DNA from 4 places in the Arthrobacter sp. MYb224 genome. Region 1 is predicted to be linked to each of the others. Evidence: riboswitches for the same ligand, from Rfam matches in the RefSeq annotation. Region 1 holds a riboswitch; each other region holds the start of a gene.
The links. A riboswitch is a leader RNA that binds a small molecule or an ion and turns the genes downstream of it on or off. The one in region 1 is predicted to bind S-adenosylmethionine.

Region 1 (3,187 bases):
GATCCGGGTTCTTGAAGATGCTGCCAACGTGCGGCGCATCGCCATCGGGCAGGAATAGCTCGCTGGTGGAGCCGAAGGTCGCGAAGCGTTCCTTGTTATCCAGGGTCTGTTCGCGGAATGTTTCATCGACAACGAAGCCGCGTGAAGCTACCTGGGTGGCTGGGTGCAGAACTTTCTTCAGGCTTTGGGAACCCCAATTGTCCAGCGCGCGCTGCCAGGTGGCCAGGGTGCCGGGCACGCCGACCGCCACGCCGCTGGTCACCAGTTCGGGAGTGAAGTTGTAGGGCTCGCCGGTTTCCGGATCGATGAAGGCATCTTGGGGCATTGCTGCCGGTGCGGTCTCCCGGCCGTCGATGGTGCTGATTTTTCCGGTTTTCGCGTCGTAGTACATGAAGTAGCCGCCGCCGCCGATGCCCGCGCTATAAGGCTCGGTCACGCCCAGCGCGGCCGCCGTTGCGACCGCCGCATCAACCGCGTTGCCGCCTTTGCGCAGGATCTCGATTCCGGCGGCGGTCGCTTCCGGGTCTACGGAGGAGACTGCGCCGCCGCTGCCTTTGGCCGTAGGCGTTTTGTCGGTCGCCCTGGGATCGGCGCTGGCCGGAAGGGCGGTGAAAGTTCCCAGTCCCAGCGCCAGTGCCGCGGCGCTGGCGATAGCTCTCGTACTTGCTCGTGACATACTTTGATCTCCTGAAAAGGTGGGGATGAAGCAAGCGCCAATTTACGGGAGAAGCACCTGAGACTTAGGCTGTGACACGCGTCACCGCGCATGCTTGTCGCTCATTACGCTCAGGTGAAGACTTCACTAGCGTCGGATTCACCGCCGTCGCCTCAAGGGCTTCGGAGGGCATGCCGCCACCGCGGCAGCCAGCGATCCGGCCACCGAATACAGCAGCTTCGGTGGCCGGACTGCGTTTAGGCTAGGAGAATGAGCAATGAACCTACCTCCGAGCTGCCCCCGGTAGATCTCGCCGCCGCCGCGCAAATGTGGGCTGACTACCGAAACAGCTGTGCCACCGATCCGGGCGACTACGTGGTGGAATACTTCGGAGACAGCGCTGAGCTCGCCGAGGCACTGCTGCATCAGGTAACCCACGGGCAGAAACGTGCCACCTCAAGCCTTGAAAACGAGTACCTTGCCGAGAACGAACCGCTTCCGCGGGTCGGTTCGCACTGGATCGCCTGCGACGGCTCCGGGACACCGAAAATTATCCTGCGTACCAGCGAGGTGACGCTGAAATCATTCGACCAGGTGGATGCAGATTTTGCCTTTGCCGAGGGCGAGGATGACCGTAGTCTGGCCAGCTGGCGCCGGGAACACGAAAAGTTCTGGAAACGGACGCAGCAGGCAGATTTCGCCAAGCAGTGGGAACCGGCAATGACCGGCGTGCCCGGTGAGCGGATCGTGTGCGAACGCTTCGAAGTGGTCTGGCCGCGCAGCTAGCTTCCAGGCACCTAATTCATCTCCACCTTTCGGTTCTGGAAGCTTGCTTTGCGTTCAGGCCCAGGGGCGTCCTCGCACCCGCCGAGTTCTCCTGAGTCAAGATGCGAATTCAGCGTCGTCACGTGGCGACATATGACGGGTGAGTCGCGCATTTATGGCCGGTTTTCCGCCGATCTGCGCACCGAGGTCGACTTCATGACGCGTATATAACGTCATGGTTGTTCACGAAGCGGGCACGGGCACAGACTGAAACTGTTCGATTCACCTATCGAATGGTAACCATCCAGAGCGACCGAGAGACCTGGCTCAACGACGTCGCAGCAACCACCCTCACGGGGCCGGTGCTACAGCCAGGACCGATGGAGCAGTCTGAAACACCGGCTTTGTTCCCGAGATTCAGAGCCTGGCGAAAGCCAGCGGCATCCTGAATCCGTGGATCGTCGCTGTTTGAGACTCTGCGCGGTGCCAGCACCAAGGAGAACAAATGCAAACGACGTTATCTGGACGATCACATGATTGAGATTCGCCAGCTGCATAAGCACTACGAAACGGCCCAGGGCCGTGTGGAGGTCCTCAAGGGGATCGACCTGGACGTTCAATCGGGGACAATCACCGCGGTGGTTGGGCCCTCAGGCGCCGGGAAGTCCACCTTGTCCCATTGCATCTCGCTGTTGGAAAAGCCCAGCAGCGGTCAGATCCTGGTAGAAGGCAAGGACTTGTCGGTGCTCTCTGGCAAAGAACTATGCGCCGAACGTCGTGCCATCGGCACGATCTTCCAGAACTCGGCCCTTTTGCGCCGCATGACGGTAGCCGAAAACGTTGCGTTGCCGCTGCGAAACCTGGGAGTAGTCCACCACGAGATGGAAAACCGGGTCGCTGAACTCCTGAATCGCGTAGGTCTGGCGGATTGGGCAAATTCGTACCCCGGAGAACTTTCCGGTGGCCAACGCCAACGCGTGGGCATTGCCCGAGCGCTGGCGCTGCGTCCGCGTCTGCTGCTCTCCGATGAAGCAACCTCGGGGCTCGACCCGGAATCCACCACGCAGGTGCTGGAACTGCTTGATTCCCTGCGCACCGACTTGGGCTTGGCGATTATCTTGATCACCCACGAGATGGATGTGGTGCGCCATATCGCCGACCGCGTCGCGCAACTCGATGGCGGTCGAATCGCCGAGTACGGCGAACTTCGAGGCCTGGTAGCGGATCCGGGATCGGTGACCGGTTCAAAGCTTCTGCCATTGCGCCCCGATCTGGTGCCCGCCGGCTACGACTTCACGCTGACCGTGGCCTACCAGGCGGCAAATGTGGACCCAGCCTGGATATCCCGGCTGGGAACCGAACATGGCGCGCGGGTCGCGCTGCTCGGTGGCTCCGTGGAAGCACACCACGAGGGAACGCTGGGCCGCGTTGAAATCGGTCTCGCGGGCATTGCCGCAGAACGAGCTATTGCCGTCTTGGCTGGATGGGGATTGCGCGCCACGCCACGATCCCAGCAGCTCCTCGCGAGTGTGGCCGACCGCGCGGAACGCATCGAGGTGGCGGTATGAGAATCCCAACCGAAAGCGCAGCGGTCGGTACCGACACCCCATGGAACGAACTGCCCGCCCTGATGCTTCCTGCCTATGGACAGACCTGGGCAATGGTCGGCATCGTGATGGTCTTGGTGATCATTTTTGGCGGCATCATGGGTTTGGCGCTGTTCAACACCGACCGGCAGGGTCTCTTTCCGCACGACAAGAGCCATGC
Region 2 (3,187 bases), on a different contig from region 1:
CGTCTTCCACCGAACCCTTGCGCAGATCCTGCAGCTGGATGGATGCTTCTGCCGAGAGCAGGCGCATCGCAATTTCGTTGCGGCCCATTTCCAGCGAGAAGAAGACGGTGGCCATATTGTTCTTAATTGCCGCGGAACGGGCGAAGTCCAGGGCGAAGGTCGACTTACCCACTGCGGGGCGGGCGGCGATGATGATCATCTGACCACCCTTCAACCCCTGGGTCAGTTCGTCGAATTCGTAGAACCCGGTTGGCACGCCGGTAATTCCGTCGCCGGCGTTCGCCGCATTCTCGATCTCATCGACGGTTCCCTCGATGATGTCGCTCAGGCGCACGTAGTCTTCGCTGTTGCGGTTCTCGGCGACCTTGTACACCTCGGCCTGCGCCTCGTTGACGATCGCGTCAACCTCACCATCGGGCGAATAGCCCATCTGGACGATCCGGGTCCCGGCATCGACCAGTCGGCGCAATACGGCGCGTTCGCGCACGATTTCGGCGTAGTAGCCGGCGTTCGCGGCGGTGGGCACCTGCTGGATGAGGTTGTGCAGATAGGCGGCGCCACCCACGCGGGCGATCTCGCTGCGCTTGGTGAGCAGATCGGAGACCGTCACGGCATCGGCTGGTTCGCCTCGTCCGTAGAGATCGATGATTGCGTCAAAAATGGATTCATGGGCCGGGCGATAGAAATCTGTTCCGCGCAGCGCCTCGACCACGTCGGCGATCGCATCCTTCGACAGCATCATGCCGCCAAGAACCGACATTTCGGCAGGAATATCCTGCGGCGGGGTGCGACCCGCTTCCGAACCCTGACTCTCGTAGACCGGCTCCGCGCTCATAACTGACACTTCCATCCCCTATTGACCCTCTGGGAAATACCCTTGTGCCATGATGGCAACACTCAAGCATGTCACCGCCAACCGACGTTATCGTGTCGGCGGTACCTGTGGATATATCAGTCCCAAAGCCAACAGTAGGTCTCTTATCCATAGCCGCAAACTCTGTTATCCACAAGATCTGTGGATAATCCCCCTCTAGCTGTGGATGACCCTGTGTGCGACTTGGGGAGAAGCTTGTGGATTACCCCACTTAAGTTGTGCTAATGACTATCTGACTTGGAGTTTGTTGTTTGCACACCTGTGGATAGAAAGTTAATTTCTTTGTAGAGTCAACCTTCGCAAATGACGTTATCCACAGCATAACTCGCGGGATTCCGGTGTTTTCAACCTGCTTCATCGACTTATCAACGTACCATCCACAGAGGTGTGGATAGTTTTGTGGAAAGAATCTTCGTGAAGAACGCGGTAGTCACCGCTCCAAAAAGCTACTGAAACGTAACTTCGAGGCGAGTAATCCACAATTCGATGCAGAGCACCCCTCTGCGGTCATATGAACTTAACGCGCCCGCGCGGTCCAAGCTTGCCGGGCCAGTTAAACGACTGCGCGCCACTTGTCAGCGAAAATGACAGGTGGCGCGAAGCGAAGACAACTATTTAGACGAGTTCCGGGACTGGTAACGAGTGAAATCGTGAATCATGGAAAATCGACGGTGAATGCTCGGCGACCTTATGGCCATGGACCTGCAACAGGATGACCCAATGGTCTCCGGCCTCAACCTCACTGTAGATCGTCGTGTCGAGCCACAGCGTTGAGTCATGGATGAACAACGAGCCGTCGTCGCTGGTGTGGGTGTCCACACCGCGGAATCGATCTCCGCTCTTGGAAGCGATCTGCCTGCAGACCCCTTCATTGCGCTCGCTGAGCACCGAAACGCCGATTCGATTTGCGTCCCGCAGCTTCGGCCAAGTGTTCGAGGTTTTCTGCACGGCAAACATCACCAACGCCGGTTCCAAGGAAACCCCTACGGTGAATGAGGAGGCGACGATTCCCGTCTTTTCCCCGTTGACTTCGGCGCACAGAGTGGCAATTCCCGATGGGTGCTGGGCGAAAACCTTGCGCAGCGTCAGTGCGTCAAGTTCTTGATTCAAAGACATGCCTTGACTTCCTTTGCTTCATGCCCACCGGTACGGCGACGGTCGGCGGCAGGCTAAAGCAGCTTTGACTTGCTCTTACCCGCCGTCGAAGGTTTAACGCCTCGATGTGCGGTACTTGTATCGTGCGGTGTTGCGCGACACCGAATCTTCACCTGGAGCACCCCGCTACCGTATAGAGGGTTGCCGGCCAGCTAGCCAGGGCCTTTAGCTGACGCTCATGATTCTGATTAAAACGATATTGGCCTAAGCTCCCGCGCGTCAAACAAATTGCTTCGCAAATCGAAATATTCAACCCAAAATTCGATGAGCCACAAGTATTCGAGGGTCCATCGGAAATTTATTCAATCACAGGAGGGTTCGGATGCGGCTGCGCGGCCCGCTGATACCGCTCCCCTTCGGTGCGATACGAAGCGCCCAGCCTCTTGCATAGCGAACGGATCTTGCTAGCCTGAAACCATGCGGCCTCGAATAGCTGGTAATCCGAAGATCACGGTTTTCCTTGGAATTCTCGCCTGCGCCGCGATGCTCACCGGATGCGCCGCCGAAGCACCGCGTTCCCCCGGCGCCACGTCAAGCAGCAGGGCAGTCGATACCAAGTCGCCCGAACCGCGAAGGATCGCAGCCGAGCTAGCCGCCCCCTGGTCCATGGTCTTCGCCGAAAATACGCTGATCGTTTCAGAACGCGATTCGGGGCGGATCGTGGAAATAGATTCAGCGGGCAATGCCCGGCAAATCATCCGCTTGGACGACGTAGTTCATGGTGGCGAAGGCGGACTGCTTGGGCTGGCCTTTCAACAGCCCTACCTTTTCGCCTACTCCACCGCAGAAGACGGCAACCGCATCCAGCGATTCGAACTTTCCGGCGACAGCGGTGCGCTCGCGCTGAGTCATCCGCGGACGATCCTGTCCGAATTGCCATCGGCAGGAATTCACAACGGGGGGCGTCTAGCCATCGGACCGGATTCGATGCTCTACGCGACCGTGGGAGACGCTGGAAATGAATCCTCGGCTCAAGATCTGGAAAGTCTAGGCGGAAAGATCCTGCGGCTGACCATTCAGGGCGAGGTCCCCGGCGACAACCCCTTCCCCGGTTCGCCGGTATTCAGTTTCGGCCATCGCAATCCACAAGGTATCGCTTGGGCTCCCGACGGAACCATGTATGCCAGCGAGTTTGGGCAGAACCGCTGGGATGAATTG
Region 3 (3,187 bases), on a different contig from region 1:
CCGAGCACATCCGAGTGTCCCCCGATGTACTTGGTGGTGGAGTGGACCACCGCGTGGGCCCCGAAGTCCAAAGGCCGCTGCAGGTAGGGAGTGGCGAAGGTGTTGTCCACCACCAGCAGGGCGCCGTGCTCGCGGGCGATGTCCGCCCAGCCGGCAAGATCGGCGATGCCCAGCAGCGGGTTGGAGGGAGTCTCCACCCAAAGCAGCGCGGTGTTCGGGCGCACCGCTGCGCGCACCGAGTCCAGGTTGGTGATATCCACCGCGGAAGAGGTGATGCCCCATTTGCTGTGCAATTTGGAGATCAGCCGGTTGGTGCCGCCGTAGCCGTCGGCGCCCAGGATGATGTGGTCGCCCGGTTCGAGGACCGCACGCAGCAGCGCGTCTTCGGCGGCGATGCCCGAGGCGAAGGCGAACCCCGCGGCTCCGCCTTCCAGGGCGGTGAGCTGCGCTTCGAAGCCATCGCGGGTCGGGTTCGAGCCGCGGGAGTATTCGTGCCCGGAGCGCAAGACGTTGATTCCGTCCTGGATGAACGTGCTGGTTTGGTAGATCGGTGGGACCACGGCTCCGGTGTGCGGGTCTTTATGCTGGCCGGCGTGGACGGCGAGGGTGTTGAAGCCGCTCATGATGCTCCTTGGGTTTGCGGGGCCAGGGCCCGGTTTAGTGCGCTGTCCAGCGCTTGGGTGAGGTCGGCGAGCAGATCGGCGGGGTCTTCAAGCCCCACCGAAAGGCGCAGGGTGGAGGTGTTCAGGCCCGCGGCGAGAAGTTGCTCCGCGGAGAGCCGGCAGTGCGTCATGGTGGCCGGGTGGGCGACCATGGTGCGGGTATCGCCCACATTTGCGGCCAGGGAAATCAGCTGCAGCCCGTCGATCACCGGGGACACCAGCGAGGGGTGGGCCAGTTCGATGGCCAGCACGCAACCGGTGCCCTTGGGCGTGAGCTTTTTGGCCAGCTCGTGGCTCGGGTGGGCCGGCAGCGAAGGGTGGTGGATGGCCGCAATGCCCGGGTGATCTGCAAGTTCCTGGATCAGGGTGCTCACGCTGCGCTGCACGTGTGCGGCACGTACCGGCAAGGTTTCGATGCCGGTCAGAATGCCTTGGGCGCTGGCCGGGGCCAAGGCCGGCCCCAGGTCGTGCAGGAATTTGGAGCGGACCAGCATGGCGTAGGCGGCCGATCCGTGGCGTTCAAGCAGCGAGGCATTGTTCAGCCGCACTCGCGGGGCGGCGATTTGCGGCCAGCGGGTGGAATCCGAGAAATCGAACTTCCCCGAATCCACGACCACGCCGCCGAGCACCGAGCCGTGTCCGGCTAGCCCCTTGGTGGCCGAGTGCACCACAATGTCGGCGCCAAAATCCAGCGGGCGAATATTCAGCGGGGTGGCCAGCGTATTGTCGACGACCACCGGAATGTTGTGCTCGTGCCCGATCGCCGAGATGGCGGGCAGGTCCGCCACGGTGCACAGCGGGTTGGAGACGGACTCCAGGAAGAACGCCCGGGTGTCTTCTTCGATGGCCCCGGCCCAAGCTGCGGGGTCGGCCTGGTCGACAAAGCTGACCCGGATGCCGAAGTCGGCAAAGGTGTCGGTGAACAGGTCCACGGTGCCGCCGTACAGCGAGGAGGAAACCACGATGTGCTTAGGACCCTGGGTCAGGGCAAGCAGCGAGAGTGCAACGGCCGACTGCCCCGAGGCGGTGGCTACCGCTTGGGCTCCGCCTTCAAGGGCGGCCACCCGCTGTTCCAGGATGGCCACGGTGGGGTTGCCGGTGCGTGAATAGGTGAAGCCGGACTGGCGCAACGCGAATTTTTCGATCGCTTCTGCGTGCGATTCGAACTGGTACGCTGCGCAATTGTGCAGTGGCGGCAGCATCGGGCGGAAATCTCCGCTCGGACGATACCCTGCATGGACCGCGTCGGTTCCTTGGCGTTGGCTCATAGCTCCTTCTCGTTTCTGATCCACGAGAGAGTGCACCGAACACCCGGCGACATACCGCCCCTCGGCCGACCTGAGGCCACAACGGTACGAAGCATGGCGCCTTATGGCACGTTCGGAACTGCTCCATCGTTCCTGGCATTAGCACCTTTCGGTTTCCCGATGGTTGCTGCGACGTCTACGAGCCAGATCTCTCGGTCGCTCTTGATGGGTTGTTGTTCTTCCATGGTTGGACATCGGCATCCGGCGGCGCAAACGACGCCCACGCCCGCGCTTCATACAGGGGCACCTAGCTTCACATCCCGCGCCAGTCCCGTAATGGGGCCCGGCCCGCAGTCCCTTTGTGACGCGCGGCAACCGCCAGAATCCTTGAAGAGCCAGGGTTTTGCGCAACTATTATGTCGCCGGCGGTCCGCCAAATGACACGGTGTTACGTCTTGGGGGCCGGGGATTCAGTCCAGGACCTCAACTCCGAAGCTTGAGACGACCGAGCGCACCTCGTCCAGATAGCGCCGCGCTTGCTCGGTCAGCGGAATCGCTGCATGGTCGATCCAGCCGATCTCGATGCGCTCATCGACATCCAGCGGGATGGCGACGATGGACGGGTCCAGCTCGTCGCTGATGATGCCCGTGGAGATGGTGTACCCGCCCAGGCCGATCATCAGGTTGAAGATGGTCGCGCGGTCCGAAACCTGGATTTCGCGCTTGCTGGAGCTGGTGGAGAGCACTTCCTCGGCGAAGTAGAACGAGTTGTTCGCACCCTGGTCGAAGGTCAAGCGCGGCAGGTCTTCGAGGTCCTCGAGCGTCACCCGCGCCCGGGAGGCCAGCGGGTTGCTGCGCGAAATGAAGATGTGCGGATCGGCGAGGAACAGGGGGTGGAATACGAGCCGGGACTCGCGCAGCAGCTTGTCGATGACCTTCCGGTTGAAGTCGTTGCGATAGAGGATGCCGATGTCGCTGCGCAGGGTGCGCACGTCCTCGATGATCTGTTCGGTGCGGGTCTCGCGCAGCGAGAATTGATATTCCTCGGCCCCGCTGGCCTGAACCATCCTGACAAAGGCATCCACCGAGAAGGAATAGTGCTGCGTGGAGACGCCGAGCAGGCGACGGACCGAGGGACGCCCGAGGTAGCGATGCTCAAGCAGCTCCACCTGCTCCAGAACCTGCCGGGCATAACCAAGGAATTCTGCTCCCTCGGCGGTGAGCGTCACTCCCCTGGCCGAGCGGACCAGCAAGGTGCGTCCCACGCGGGCTTCGAGC
Region 4 (3,187 bases), on a different contig from region 1:
GACTCAATCTTGGACCCTGGGTGCTGATTCTCGGTTCGGCCCTGCTGCGCGGAAGCTATCATCTGTACCAAGGGGCCGGACCGATGATCGGCAACTTCGCCATGGGTGTGGTCTTTGGCTGGCTCTATCATAAATACGGTCGCGTCATGCCCCTGGTCATCGCGCATTTCCTGCTGGATGCCGTTGGTTTTGTAGGCTTCTTGCTCATCGGCCCGGCCATCGGCATTGGTGCCTGAGCACTTTCCAGATTCATGATGGCCCAATTTCTAAGTGCTTTTAGCAGGGGAGCGAAAATGCAGATTAGCGAGCTTCAGATGAATGGCCTTGCCGAGGTGGTCGCACTCTGGCAACGGGTGGAACTCACCCGGCCTTGGAATGATCCGCGGGCCGATGCGGAACAAGCGCTACGCAACGAGTCATCCACAATTCTTGTGGGGCACCGCGACGGAGCGCTGCTTGCCTCCGCGATGGTTGGTTTTGATGGTCACCGCGGGTGGCTGTACTACGTTGCGGTCCGTCCCGAGAGCCAGGGCCAAGGACTGGGCCAACAGATCGTTGGCGCGGCCACCGATTGGTTGCGCCGACGTTCGGTGCCCAAGGTGCAGCTGATGGTTCGCTCCGAGAACTCGCAGGTCATTCGATTCTACGAGCAGCAAGGCTACGAAACCCAAGACATTGTGGTTTTGGGCAAGCGGCTATAGGCAGAGCAGAGCCTTGCCAGTTTGAGCGCACAACTGGCATTAAAGAAGAGTAGGTGGGGGCGCCATTGCCCCCACCTACCTTCGTGCGTACCTTGTCTTACAGCACCACGGTACCGTTATCGGTTTCGAAAGTTACAGACAAGATGCCCGGGGTCCCGTTGGGTGCTTCATACTCCATGCTCACCGCACCGAGATTCACGTTTTCTGGCTGCCCCAGCCAATCAAGGACTCGGTCGCGTGAACCGGCAATGGCAATGCTCTGGATCTGGCCAGCGGGATCCAGCGCACGGGAAGGGTGCAAGTCTTCGGTGCCGGCGTCCCAGCGCAACAAGTATGGAACCTGCGGGTCCGCGATCAGACCTTTGATGCCAATCTGCTGCCAGGTGAGTTCGCGGCCGTCAGGGAACTTGCGGTTACCCGGAACCGATTTGCGTCCCAGGCGCTCTTCTGCGCTTGAGAGATCCTCAACTGAAACACACCATCCCATCCATCCGCCGCCCAGCTCGGAACGGGCACGGACCGCCTGCCCAAACGGTGCCTTGTCGCTAGCGGGGTGGTTCAGAACTTCAACTACTTCTAGGTATTGGTCATGCTTGAGCGGGAAAATTACATTGCGAGTTCCGAATCGCGGATGCACGCCTCCCTTGACGAATTCCAAGCCCAAAGCCTCGGAGATTCTTTCGGCGGTTGGCATGAGCCCGTCCGGGCCACATGCGTACGTAACGTGATCTAGCCTCATCATGTGCCCATCATGTCACTATGTGATTCAAGTCTCGACTTAGGCTACCCTAACTGGCGAACTGGCGATCGAACGCTCTGCATAAATTGCGTTATAAAAGTGCAATATGACCGATTGCGTCACTTTGAGCCACTTCATATTGCCAAGATCTTCGGTTGTCCGGCAGACTTGTGTCAGGTCATGAGTCCCAGTAACAAGCCCCGGCTTACTGGGCGGCAACCCTCCTCCGCGGTGGGGTGCCCCGGGTGAAGACCTGGCCCTCGGCACAAACTGTGTCTAGGACAAGCGCGGGTTACCCCCTGGAAAGTACCTCGACGAGGAGCTTCCTGTCGGTGTGTTTTTTAGTGGTGTACCCCCATAGTCAACAAGCTATATGGAGGAAACCATGAGTAACAACTGGTCATTTGAGACGCGTCAGATCCACTCCGGACAACAGCCCGACCCGGTTACCGGAGCGCGTGCCTTGCCGATCTATCAGACGTCTTCGTTCGTCTTCCCCAGCGCAGAGAGCGCGGCCGCGCGCTTCGCCTTGCAGGAGCTGGAGCCGATCTACACTCGCATTGGAAATCCAACCCAGGAAGCCGTCGAAAACCGCATTGCCGACCTCGAAGGCGGTGTCGGCGCACTTTTGCTCGCCTCCGGGCAGGCGGCCACCACCTTCGCCATCCTGAACCTGGCCCAGGCCGGCGACCACCTCGTTGCCAGCCCAAGCCTGTATGGCGGAACGCAGAACCTGTTCAAGCACACGTTGCGCAAGCTCGGCATCCAGGTCACCTTCGTGGCCGATCCGGATAACCTGGCGCAGTGGCGCGAGGCTGTGCAGCCAAATACCAAAGCGTTCTTCGGCGAGGTGGTCTCCAACCCGCGTCAGGACATCCTGGACATCGAGGGAATCTCGGAGATTGCCCACGAAGCCGGTGTTCCGTTGCTGGTGGACAACACCTTGGCCACCCCATACCTGATCCGTCCGATCGAGTGGGGCGCGGACATCGTCATCCACTCGGCTACCAAGTATCTCGGCGGGCACGGCACCGCCATTGCCGGCGTCATCGTGGATTCGGGGAAGTTCGACTTCGCCAAGGATCCGGAACGCTTCCCTGATTTCAACACCCCGGACGAGTCCTACAACGGATTGGTGTTCGCCCGAGATCTGGGCGTCAACGGCATTCTCGGCGCAAACCTCGCCTACATCCTCAAGGCACGCGTGCAGTTGCTGCGCGACCTGGGCTCATCGGTGGCACCCTTCAACGCCTTCTTGATTGCCCAAGGGCTGGAAACCCTGTCGCTCCGCGTGGAACGCCACGTGCAGAATGCCAAGGAAGTCGCCGCCTGGCTTGAAGGCCATGACCAAGTCGAGCAGGTCGCCTATGCCGGGTTGCCTTCCTCGCCATGGTTTGAGCGTGGCCAGAAATATGCGCCAAACGGTGTTGGGGCGGTCATCGCCTTTGACGTTGCCGGCGGCGCCGAAGCGGGCAAGGCATTCGTAGATGCCCTAGAACTCCATTCGAATGTGGCGAATATCGGCGACGTTCGCTCGCTGGTGATTCACCCCGCTTCGACCACCCATGCACAGCTGACCGAGGCGGAACGCCTGTCGGCCGGCGTGCGCCCGGGGCTCGTTCGGCTGAGCGTGGGGCTGGAGAACATCAAGGACATACTCGCTGACTTGCAACTTGGTTTTGCTGCGATCGCAGAGCCTGCCAACCAGGAATTGCAGGAAACCCTCTAGGCATGGCATCCATAGTGA

Region 2: it holds a riboswitch for S-adenosylmethionine, as region 1 does, so the genes downstream of both, CQ017_RS12750 (flavin reductase family protein) here and CQ017_RS09675 (methionine ABC transporter ATP-binding protein) in region 1, are expected to answer to the same signal.
Region 3: it holds a riboswitch for S-adenosylmethionine, as region 1 does, so the genes downstream of both, CQ017_RS13665 (O-acetylhomoserine aminocarboxypropyltransferase/cysteine synthase family protein) here and CQ017_RS09675 (methionine ABC transporter ATP-binding protein) in region 1, are expected to answer to the same signal.
Region 4: it holds a riboswitch for S-adenosylmethionine, as region 1 does, so the genes downstream of both, CQ017_RS11180 (bifunctional o-acetylhomoserine/o-acetylserine sulfhydrylase) here and CQ017_RS09675 (methionine ABC transporter ATP-binding protein) in region 1, are expected to answer to the same signal.

Annotation. Positions count from the first base shown of each region.
Region 1 covers NZ_PCPU01000004.1:246,539-249,725, reverse strand. The annotation lists gene ggt (gamma-glutamyltransferase) at 1-676, opposite strand, end outside; gene CQ017_RS09680 (ASCH domain-containing protein) at 926-1,441, shown strand; SAM riboswitch class I at 1,718-1,807, shown strand; gene CQ017_RS09675 (methionine ABC transporter ATP-binding protein) at 1,954-2,988, shown strand; gene CQ017_RS09670 (methionine ABC transporter permease) at 2,985-3,187, shown strand, end outside.
Region 2 covers NZ_PCPU01000006.1:132,092-135,278, forward strand. The annotation lists gene dnaB (replicative DNA helicase) at 1-835, opposite strand, end outside; gene CQ017_RS12750 (flavin reductase family protein) at 1,490-1,990, opposite strand; SAM riboswitch class IV at 2,097-2,213, opposite strand; gene CQ017_RS12755 (sorbosone dehydrogenase family protein) at 2,447-3,187, shown strand, end outside.
Region 3 covers NZ_PCPU01000007.1:36,458-39,644, forward strand. The annotation lists gene CQ017_RS13660 (cystathionine gamma-synthase) at 1-623, opposite strand, end outside; gene CQ017_RS13665 (O-acetylhomoserine aminocarboxypropyltransferase/cysteine synthase family protein) at 620-1,930, opposite strand; SAM riboswitch class I at 2,051-2,141, opposite strand; gene CQ017_RS13670 (LysR family transcriptional regulator) at 2,380-3,187, opposite strand, start outside.
Region 4 covers NZ_PCPU01000005.1:127,550-130,736, reverse strand. The annotation lists gene CQ017_RS11195 (CPBP family intramembrane glutamic endopeptidase) at 1-236, shown strand, start outside; gene CQ017_RS11190 (GNAT family acetyltransferase) at 294-701, shown strand; gene CQ017_RS11185 (VOC family protein) at 799-1,443, opposite strand; SAM riboswitch class IV at 1,617-1,734, shown strand; gene CQ017_RS11180 (bifunctional o-acetylhomoserine/o-acetylserine sulfhydrylase) at 1,826-3,169, shown strand; gene CQ017_RS11175 (homoserine O-acetyltransferase) at 3,172-3,187, shown strand, end outside.